2 regions of the Kitasatospora sp. NPDC059747 genome follow, and region 1 is predicted to be linked to the other one. Evidence: riboswitches for the same ligand, from Rfam matches in the RefSeq annotation. Region 1 holds a riboswitch; the other holds the start of a gene.

The links. A riboswitch is a leader RNA that binds a small molecule or an ion and turns the genes downstream of it on or off. The one in region 1 is predicted to bind S-adenosylmethionine.
Region 2: linked by a shared signal. The riboswitch ahead of thrC (threonine synthase) and the one ahead of ACFV4G_RS38670 (aminotransferase class V-fold PLP-dependent enzyme) in region 1 are both predicted to bind S-adenosylmethionine.

Annotation. Positions count from the first base shown of each region.
Region 1 covers NZ_JBHWGV010000151.1:2,906-8,278, forward strand. The annotation lists gene ACFV4G_RS38650 (c-type cytochrome) at 1-371, opposite strand, end outside; gene ACFV4G_RS38655 (heme-copper oxidase subunit III) at 559-1,179, opposite strand; gene ACFV4G_RS38660 (hypothetical protein) at 1,578-2,003, shown strand; gene trpD (anthranilate phosphoribosyltransferase) at 2,120-3,196, shown strand; SAM riboswitch class IV at 3,306-3,423, shown strand; gene ACFV4G_RS38670 (aminotransferase class V-fold PLP-dependent enzyme) at 3,476-4,840, shown strand; gene ACFV4G_RS38675 (Lrp/AsnC ligand binding domain-containing protein) at 4,851-5,132, opposite strand; gene ACFV4G_RS38680 (rhomboid family intramembrane serine protease) at 5,174-5,373, opposite strand, start outside.
Region 2 covers NZ_JBHWGV010000003.1:932-6,304, forward strand. The annotation lists gene otsB (trehalose-phosphatase) at 1-122, shown strand, start outside; gene ACFV4G_RS01905 (trehalose-6-phosphate synthase) at 109-1,563, opposite strand; gene ACFV4G_RS01910 (glucosyl-3-phosphoglycerate synthase) at 1,829-2,857, opposite strand; SAM riboswitch class I at 3,000-3,132, shown strand; gene thrC (threonine synthase) at 3,150-4,430, shown strand; gene ACFV4G_RS01920 (ubiquitin-like small modifier protein 1) at 4,454-4,732, shown strand; gene ACFV4G_RS01925 (cold-shock protein) at 5,277-5,373, shown strand, end outside.

The DNA of each region.
Region 1 (5,373 bases):
GAGGCCACGAAGGCGGCGAGCTGGTCGATCTCGGCCTGCGAGTAGATGTTCTTCTTGCGCGGGACCTGCGAGCCGGGCTGCTGGGCCGGCATGCGGCCGGTGGCGACCTGGAAGTCGACGGCGGCGGAACCGACGCCGACCAGGCTCGGGCCGTCGCTGCTGCCCTCGCCGTTCAGGCCGTGGCAGGACGAGCAGCCGACGGCGAAGAGCTTCTTACCCTCGTCGATCGCGAGCGACTGCGCGGCGACGTCGGCCTGCGCCTTGCCGGCGGGCGCGAACACGGCGTACAGCCCCCCGGTTGCCGCCAGGGCGAGAAGTAGGACGACCAGCGCCGCCAATGGGTGGCGCCGTCGTGCGGAGAGCTTTTTCACGGAATAACCCCGGTGTCAGGATCTGGTCGACTGGTGGGTGCACCCGGCTGCCGGTCTGGCCGGCACGAGGCGGCCCGGCTAGGGCTGCGCGCGCGGTCGGTCGGTGGGAGCGTCGGCACCGGCAGAAGCGGCCCTGCGCCGGTGAGGGCGGGGGCCGCAGCCGGTGGCCAGCGACCTGATCAGCTGGTTACTTGATCAGGTAGATGGTCGCGAACAGGCCGATCCACACGACGTCGACGAAGTGCCAGTAGTACGACACCACGATGGCGGCGGTGGCCTGCTCGTGCGTGAAGCGCTTGGCTGCGTACGTCCGTCCCAGGACCAGCAGGAAGGCGATCAGACCACCCGTCACGTGCAGACCGTGGAAGCCGGTGGTCAGGTAGAACACCGTGCCGTACGGGTCGGAGGACAGCGAGAGGCCGTCCTTCTTGACCAGCTCGGTGTACTCGAAGATCTGACCGCCGATGAAGATCGCGCCCATCACGAAGGTGATGACGAACCACGAGCGGAGCTTCTTCACGTCCCCGCGCTCGGCGGCGAACACGCCGAGCTGGCAGGTCAGCGAGGAGAGCACCAGGATCGTGGTGTTGACCGAGGAGAAGGGCACGTTGAGGGCGTGCGCCTTCTCGGTCCAGAACTCCGGCCCCTTGACGGAGCGGAGCGTGAAGTACATCGCGAAGAGGGCCGCGAAGAACATCAACTCGGAACTGAGCCAGACGATCGTTCCGACGCTGACCATGTTCGGCCGGTTGACCGATCCGTGCGCGTGCCCGGTTTCTACTGCTGTTGCTGTCGCCACGACGGACATTATGTCGGTCCCTTATTCCGTCTTCACGCCGGGGGGTCTCCCTCGGAGTGTCCGGTGCGTGCGGTATGCCCGCTTGGGGGGCACCCAGGTGCCCGGACGGCACCTGAGCAGCGGCGTGTCCCTTTTCTGACGGTTCCTCGGAGGGCCCTTGGACCCCGTTGCCCAGCGTGTCGATGCACGGTCGGCGCAGTGCCCGGAGGTAGGGGAGCGGGCCCGGCTGTCGGCCGTCCGGGTGGACTGCGCGTGGCCGGGTGACGGGGCGTCCTCCGGGCGGGTGAGCCCCGGGCGCGGCGCCTTGAGGAGGAACGCGCGCGGGGGAGGGCTCGGCCGGGGGTGATCCGGAGTAGCATCCGGGTCAGGCGAACGTGGTCCGGATCACACTTGAGGGAGCAGGGTCAATGGCGTACACGACCGATGAGACGCTCACCGTCCTCGTCTACAGCGACGACCGCAACACCCGCGAGCAGGTGCTGACGGCGCTCGGCCGCCGGCCCGCCGAGGATCTGCCGGAGCTGTCCTACCTGGAGTGCGCGACCACCCCCGCGGTGCTGCGGGCGCTGGAGAAGGGCGGCGTCGACCTCTGCATCCTGGACGGCGAGGCGGTGCCGGCCGGCGGGCTCGGACTCGGGCGCCAGCTCAAGGACGAGATCTACGGCTGCCCGCCGGTGCTGGTGCTGATCGGCCGGCCGCAGGACTCCTGGCTGGCCGCCTGGAGCCGGGCCGACGCGGCGATCTCGCGCCCGGTCGACCCGGTCGCGCTGGCCGGGGCGGTGGCCACGCTGCTGCGGGCGCGCCTGGCCAAGCGGGCCCCCGCGACGCGCTGAGCGGCGCCGTCTCAGTACTAGAGAAGACAGGGCCGGAGGTACCCCGCCGCTCGATAGGCTGACTCCATCCGTACGGACGTCCCCCCTGGGGGAACCGACAACAGCTGGAGTCAGCCATGGTGAACGTGAACCCTGCGAACGGTGGTACCGACCCCGCGCAGGTGGTCCGCACCTGGCCGGACCTCCTGGCGGCGCTGTTGAAGGGGGAGGACCTCGACCGCTCGGCCACCGCGTGGGCGATGGACCGGATCATGAGCGGCGAGGCGTCCCCCGTCCAGGTCGCCGGGTTCATGGTGGCGCTGCGGGCCAAGGGCGAGACGGTCGACGAGATCAGCGGCCTGGTGGACGCGATGTACGCGCACGCCGAGCCGCTGGACATCCCGGGCCCGGCGGTGGACATCGTCGGTACCGGCGGCGACCGCGCCAAGACCGTCAACATCTCCACGATGTCCGCGATCGTCGCCGCGGCCGCCGGTGCCAAGGTGGTCAAGCACGGCAACCGGGCGTCCTCCTCGGCGAGCGGGTCGTCGGACGTGCTGGAGAAGCTCGGCATCGCCCTGGACCTGTCGGCCCGGCGGGTCGCCGAGGTGGCCGAGGAGGTCGGGCTCACCTTCTGCTTCGCGGCGAGGTTCCACCCGTCGATGCGGCACGCCGCCACCGCCCGGCGCGACCTCGGGGTGCCGACCGCGTTCAACATCCTCGGCCCGCTGACCAACCCGGCGAAGGTCACCGCGCACGCCGTCGGCTGCTTCGACACCCGGCTCGCCGGGCTGATCGCGGGCGTCCTCGCCCGGCGCGGCTCCACGGCGCTGGTCTTCCGCGGCGACGACGGCCTGGACGAGCTGACCGTCACCACGACGTCGCAGGTGTGGATCGTGCGGGACGGCATCGTCACCGAGACCGCCTTCGACCCGCGGGACGTCGGCATCGAGCTCGTCGGCATCGAGGCGCTCCGCGGGGCGGACGCCTCCTACAACGCCGAGGTCGCGCGCCGGCTGCTGGCCGGGGAGCGCGGGCCGGTGCGGGACGCCGTCCTGCTCAACACGGCGGCGGCGCTGGTGGCGCTGGACCTGACGGACGCGCCGCTCGCCGAGCAGCTGGCGGCCGGCATGGAGCGGGCCGCGGCGGCCGTGGACTCGGGCGCGGCGCAGGAGCTGCTGCGGCGCTGGTCGGAGGCCACCGGCCGGGACTGACAAGCGAGTTGAGGGGCCCGTGGCAGTTCGTCGCCGCGGGCCCCTTCGGCTGTCCGGATGGTGGATGCCTGTTTGACCACCGGGCGGACGCGACCTAGAGTCCTGTCCAGGTCATGAGTGACAGCGACAAGCCCCAGCTTGCTGTCCGGCAACCCTCCGTCCGTGGCGGGGTGCCCTGGGTGAGGACCGGGCCGCGCGGCGAACCGTCCGCGAGGCAAGCGCGGACGCCCGACGACTAGCACTCCCGGGGTCCCTCGACCTCCGAAGGAGTGCATCCTCATGTCCCTTGCCACCGAAATCTGCGCCCCCCTGGCCGTCCTCGGCCACGACGTCCAGGTGCCGCTCGTCAACGGCGAGAAGGTCGGCTACGCGCCGCTCGACTACGCGGCCAGCTCGCCGGCGCTGCAGCGGGTGTGGGACGACGTCGCCGCGTACGCCCCCTACTACGGCAGCGTGCACCGCGGCGCCGGGTACCTCTCGCAGCTGTCCACCGACCTGTTCGAGCAGAGCCGCCGGACCGTCGGCGAGTTCCTCGGCCTGCGCGAGGGCGACCAGGTGGTCTTCACCCGGGCCACCACCGACTCGCTCAACCTGCTCGCCGCCGCGCTGCCGGCCGGCACCCGGGTGTTCGCGTTCGAGACCGAGCACCACGCCTCGCTGCTGCCCTGGGCCCACGCCGGGCTCGACGTCACCTACCTGCGCGCTCCCCGCTCGCACGCCGAGGCCGTCGCCGCGCTGGACGCCGCGCTCGCCGGGGCGCCCGAGGGCCCGAAGCTGCTGTGCGTCACCGGCGCCTCGAACGTCACCGGCGAGCTGTGGCCGGTCGCCGAGCTCACCGCGACCGCGCACCGGCACGGCGCCCGGGTGGTGCTGGACGCCGCGCAGCTCGCCCCGCACCACCGGGTCTCGGTGGCCGAGCTGGACGTCGACTGGATCGCCTTCTCCGGCCACAAGATCTACGCGCCGTTCGGTGCCGGGGTGCTGGCCGGCCGGGCGGACTGGCTGGACGCGGCCGAGCCGTACCTGGCCGGCGGCGGCGCGACCCGGACGGTGGCCCGGGAGGCCGACGGCTCGGTGGCCGTCCAGTGGCACACCGGCCCGGCCCGGCACGAGGCCGGCTCGCCGAACGTCATCGGCGCCTACGCCATCGCGTCCGCCTGCCGGGCGCTGAGCGAGGCCGGCTTCGACGCGCTGGAGGCCCGCGAGCAGGCGCTGATCGCCCGGCTCACGGCCGGGCTGGCGGAGATCCCGCAGGTCAAGGTGCTGAGCCTGTTCGGCTCCGACTCGGCGCGGGTGGGCGTGCTGTCCTTCGTCGTCCGGGGCTGGAACAGCTCGCACTTCTCGGCCGCGCTCTCCGCCGAGTACGGCATCGGCGTGCGCGACGGGCTGTTCTGCGCGCACCCGCTGGTGCGCACGCTGCTCGGCGACGAGGACGTGGCGCCGTCCGAGTGCGGCGCGCCGGAGCCGTCGCTGCCGGGCGAGCGCAGCCTGAACGCCATCCGGGTCAGCTTCGGCGCCGGGACCCCGGACGAGCACGTCGACCGCTTCCTGACCGCCGTCCGCGAGCTGGTCACGGACGGCGCGGCGTGGAACTACCGGAACGAGGGCGGCCGTTGCGTCGCCGACACTCGCCGTGAGGACTGAGGACTGAGGACTACTCGTCCAGGCCGAGCGCGAACGCGGCCTCCAGGTCGTGCTGGGAGTAGGTGCGGAAGGCGATCTGGGTCTCGGTGTGGGCGACGCCCGGGACCTTGTTCAGCCGGCCCGGGATGACGTCGGCCAGGTCGTCGTGCTTGCGCACCCGCACCATCGCGACCAGGTCGTAGCCGCCGGTCACCGAGTACACCTCGCTGACGCCCTCGATGGCGGCGATGGCCTCGGCGATCTCCGGGATGCGGTCGACACTGGTCTTGATCAGGACGATGGCGGTGATCACTGTTCCGGCTCCTTCGTGGGGTGGCGCCAGCGTATCGGGCCTCAGCCGGGTCGTCTCGGGGGGTGACCGACGACGGTGCAGGCGTAGAGGAAGCCGGCACAGAAGCCGATCACGTGGACCAGGTAGGCGACCCCGGGCCCGGCCGAGTGCACCGACCACCACTGCAGGGCGAACCAGAGGCCCAGCACGAGCCAGGCCGGGAACCGCAGCGGCAGGAAGAGCAGCAGCGGGACGAGCGTCG
Region 2 (5,373 bases), on a different contig from region 1:
GCGGCGCGGTGGGGGACGCGCCGGTGCGGGAGCTCGCCGACCGGGCTGACCTGGTGGTGCCCGGGCCGGCGGGCGTGGTGGAGCTGCTGGCGGATCTGGGCGAGGCGATCAGAGCGCGTTGAGCTGGTCCAGGAACCACTGCTGCGGCGGGAGCGCGGTGGCCGCCGCGGCCAGGCGCTTGGTGCGGTCGGCGCGCTCCTCGTCGGGCATGGTGAGGCCCGCGTGGAGGGCGTCGGCCGTCTCGATGACGTCGTACGGGTTCACGGAGATCGCGTCGTCGGCCAGTTCGCTGTGGGCGCCGGCCTCGCGGGACAGGACGAGCGCGCAGCCGTGGTCGGAGACCACCGGGACTTCCTTGGCCACCAGGTTCATGCCGTCCCGGATGGGGTTCACCAGGGCGACGTCGGCCAGCCGGTAGGCGGCGAGGGAGCGCGGGAAGTCGTCGTTGACGTGCAGGATCAGTGGTTGCCAGGTGGGGGTGGCGAATTCGGTGTTGATCGCTTCGGCGAGTTGCTCCACCCGGGCCGTGTAGTCGCGGTACTCGGCGAGGTCCGTGCGGGACGGGTAGGCGAAGGCGATGTGCACGACGCGGTCGTGCCACTCCGGGCGCGTGCGCAGGAGGTGGCGGTAGGCGAGCAGGCCCCGGACGATGTTCTTGCTGAGTTCGGTGCGGTCGACCCGGACGATCGTGCGCCGGTCGCCGACGGCCTCGCGCAGGGCGGCGAGGCGCTCGTCGACGTCCGGGCGGTGGGCGCGCTCGCGCAGGAAGTCGGCGTCGGCGCCCAGGGCGTGCACGCCGAGGCGGGTCGTGCGGCCGTCGTGGGTGATGGTGAGGGCGTCGTGGTCGACGGTCGCGTGCAGGATCTCCTCGCAGCACGCGGCGAAGGCCCTCGCCCAGCGTTCGGTGAGGAAGCCGGCCCGGTCGGCGCCGAGGATGCCGGTGAGGACGGCCCTGGCCACGTCGTCCGGGAGGAGCCGGAAGTACTCGGGCGGGGCCCACGGGGTGTGGGAGAAGTGGCCGATGCGCAGGTCGGGGCGGGCCGCGCGGAGCAGGGCCGGGGTGAGGGACAGGTGGTAGTCCTGGACCAGGACGGCGGCGTTCGGGGCGGCCTCGGCCGCGAGGGCGTCCGAGAAGGCCCGGTTGTACGTCTCGTAGGCGGCCCACTCGGTGCGGAAGCCGGCGTCGAAGGCGGGGGCGGTGGGCGTGGCGTAGAGCAGGTGGCTGACGAACCAGAGGGTCGAGTTGGCGACGCCGTTGTAGGCGCGGGCGAAGGTCTCCGGGTCGATGTCCAGCATCCGGACGGCCTGTCCGCCGACGTCGTGGCCGGCCAGGTCGAGGCGGCCGTGGGGGGCTTCGCGGGCGGCCCGGCGGTCCGCGTCGCCCAGGGCGGCGCACACCCAGACGGCGTTCGGGTCGTCGATCGCGGAGAGGCCGGAGACCAGGCCTCCGCCACCGCGTTTGAGGGTCAGCGTGCCGTCGTCCGCGGTGCTGAAGGAGACCGGTCCGCGGTTGGACGCCACCAGCACGGTCGCGCTCGAACGTTTGGTCGATGAATCGGCCATGAGTCCTCTTCTGGGTCTACCCGTTCACCCTTCGGGGTGGAATCCGAGCGTACGGCGGAGCGGAGCGCAGCGCGGCCGTACCGTCGAAGACCTGCGACATGCAGCGGTCAGGGCTTGGCCGCCATGAGGCTCCGCAGGGGTCGAGTGGGAAGCCTCCTCGTCGAGAGGGGGAGGAGTCACGGTTGGTACGTTGCCGGTCGGCAGACGTCGCAAACCAATCGCCGGACAACCGGCGAGATCGCAGCGGCCGCACTGTTCGGGTCTGTCACCCGTCGGTGCGGCGCTTCGCGTACTCGGGGACGGTGTGCATCGGGGGGCGTTCCGTGGCCGTCACGGGGTGCGTGTGGGCGGTGAACGCGCGGGTCTCCGGGTCGCGGGTGAACTGGGTGAGCAGCGGGTGGACGAGGTCGGCCGAGGCCTTGAGGCGGTGGGCGCGGTCGAGGCGTTCCAGCGCGGTGCGGTAGATGGTGGCGGCCATCCGGCCGAGGGCCTGGCCGTCCTGGTGGCGGTGGTGGCGGACGCCGACGTCGACCTGGGCCAGGGCGTCGAGGCCGACGAGCTCCAACGCGTCGACCAGGAGGCCGAGTTCGACGCCGTAGCCGGTGGGGAAGGGGAGCCGTTCGAGCAGTACGCGGCGGGCCGCGTACTCACCGCCGAGCGGCTGGACGAAACCGGCGAGTTCCGGCCAGTGCAGGTTGAGGAGGGGGCGGGCGACCAGTTCCGTCACCCGGCCACCGCCGGCCGGGAAGACCGCGTCGGGGTCCCCGGCGGAGCCGCTGACTTCGAGCGGGCGGTCGTACATGGCCTTGACCAGCTGGATGTCCGGCTCGGTGAGCAGCGGGCCGACGGTGCCGGAGACGAAGGCGGGGTCGAACTCGCGCAGGTCGGCGTCGACGAAGCAGACGATGTCGCCGCGGGTGACCAGCAGCGAGCGCCACAGCACCTCGCCCTTGCCGGGCACGGCGGGCAGCCGGGGCAGGATCCCGTCGCGCGGCACGACCCGGGCGCCGGCCGCGGCGGCCACGGCGGCGGTGTCGTCGGCGGAGCCGGAGTCGACGACGACGAGCTCGTCGACGAGGGGGAGGCGCTCCATCAGCTCGCGCCGGATCGTGCGGACGATGTCGCCGACGGTGGCCGACTCGTCGAGGGCGGGCAGGACGACGCTGACGGTGTGGCCGGTGCGGCGCTTGGCCGCCAGGAGGGTGTCGACCGGCCGGTCGGCCGCACTCCACGAGCGGCGGCCCAGCCAGGAGGCCGCCTGCGGGAGGAGTGCGGGGGTCGGTTCGGCGGGCACGGGACTCTCCTCGGCGGATCGGGGTGGAACGGGCCATCTCGCGTGGCGGACGGTCCCTTTCGGGCTCGGCGCCTTCGGATACAGTCTTCGTACAGCGGTCGGACCTTCGCACGCCGGGGTCACCGCTGACGACAACTTCACATGCTCATCCAGAGGGACTGAGGGAACGGCCCGTTGACGTCCCGGCAACCTTCTCGCGCGGCTTTCACCAGGCCCCGGCGGGACAGGTGCCAATTCCGGCCCGTGGTGCGCCCGCACCACGGGGAAGATGAGGAGAGAGGCCTCCGCCATCATGGCTATCGACACAGTCGCACCCGCATCCGTGGATCTCGGCCCCGCCACCGCCCTGTCCTGTCGGGAGTGCGGCACCCGCTTCCCGCTCGGTCCGAGCTTCGCCTGTGTGGAGTGCTTCGGGCCGCTGGAGATCGCGTACGAGTTCGGGAGCGAGGCCGCCGAGGAGCTGCGCAAGCGCATCGAGGCCGGGCCCGCGTCGATCTGGCGCTACGCGCCGCTGCTGCCGGTGCCCGCGGACGTCGCTTCGAAGCCGAACCTGAATCCCGGCTGGACCCCGCTGGTCAAGGCGGACAACCTCGGTCGCGAGCTCGGGTTCACCGCGAACCTGTACGTGAAGGACGACTCGGGGAACCCGACGCACTCGTTCAAGGACCGCGTGGTGGCCTGCGCGATCGAGGCCGCGCGCGCCTTCGGCTACACCACGCTCTCCTGCTCGTCGACCGGCAACCTGGCCGGTGCGGTGGGTGCGGCGGCGGCCCGGGCCGGGTTCCGCTCGTGCGTGTTCATCCCGCACGACCTGGAGCAGGGCAAGGTCGTCATGGCCGGTGTGTACGGCGGCGAGCTGGTCGGCATCGAGGGCAACTACGACGACGTGAACCGCTTCTGCTCGGAGCTGATCGGCGACCCGGCCGGCGAGGGCTGGGGCTTCGTCAACGTCAACCTCCGCCCGTACTACGGCGAGGGCTCCAAGACGCTCGCGTACGAGATCTGCGAGCAGCTCGGCTGGCGGCTGCCGGAGCAGATCGTCATCCCGATCGCCTCGGGCTCGCAGCTCACGAAGATCGACAAGGGCCTGCAGGAGCTGATCAAGCTCGGGCTGGTCGAGGACCGGCCGTACCGGATCTTCGGCGCCCAGGCCGAGGGCTGCTCGCCGGTCTCCGCGGCGTTCAAGGCCGGCCGGGACGTGATCAAGCCGGTGAAGCCGGACACCATCGCCAAGTCGCTGGCGATCGGCAACCCGGCGGACGGCCCGTACGTGCTGGACATCGCGCGGCGCACCGGCGGAGCGGTCGAGGACGTCACCGACGCCGAGGTGGTGGCCGCCATCCGGCTGCTGGCCCGCACCGAGGGCATCTTCGCCGAGACCGCGGGCGGCGTGACCGTCGGCGTGCTCAAGAAGCTGGTCGAGACCGGGCAGCTGGATCCGGCCAAGGAGACCGTCGCGATCAACACCGGTGACGGCCTCAAGACCCTGGACGCCGTCGCCGATGCCGGGATGACCGCGGTCATCCGCCCGACGCTGGAGTCCTTCCGCACCGCCGGCCTCGCGTCCGCCTGATTCCCCCACGAGGAGAGCCACCCATGAGCGCCACCGTCCGCATCCCCACCATCCTGCGCACCTACACCGGCGGGTCCGCCGAGGTCACCGCCGACGGCGGGACCCTGGGCGACGTCATCGCCGACCTGGAGAAGAACCACGCGGGCATCTCCGCGCGCATCCTGGACGACACCGGCAAGCTGCGCCGTTTCGTGAACGTGTACGTGAACGACGACGACGTGCGATTCGCCGAGGGACTGGCGACCGAGATCAAGGACGGTGCCAGCGTCTCGATCATTCCGGCGGTGGCCGGCGGCTGCTGAGCCGCGCCCCGCTCCGACCGGCCACCCGCGTGCACGGAATTCCGCATTCCGTGCGCGGGGGCGGCCGCTCGCATTTCGGCGGGAATATTTCCCGGTCGAGTGGGAGTAGAGTGTCGCTCGGCCGGGAACAAGGGTCCCCCTCACCCTCCCCGTGCGAACCGCCGCTCCGCCGTCCGTCCGTTGAGACCGCCCGGGGACCGGGTCCGGGAAACATGTCACGCGGATGTCAGAATTCTCCAGGGGATTTGTGTAATCCGTCCGCTATGTCCGGCGTGAATTGCGGAGTTCCTTCCGATTCGGCCCGTCCTGTCCCTTGACGCGGACCCGGAATTCACCGCGGAGGGCCCTGTTGCAGAGGGCGTCGATCCGGATACATTCAGCCGCGGTCGACGCAATCACCCGCTCACGGATGTCGTTCGGGGCGGTTGATCGCGGCGTGCACGGCTGCGCCCAGGGGGGGTTCCCCGGGCCGGCCTTCACAACCAACCCGGGCCCGCGACCTGCGGGACCGTGAAGGGCCAGCACAGCACTAGGGGAGTTCGGAATGGCTCAGGGCACCGTCAAGTGGTTCAACGCGGAGAAGGGCTACGGCTTCATCGCGGTCGACGGTGGTGCGGACGTCTTCGTCCACTACAGCGCGA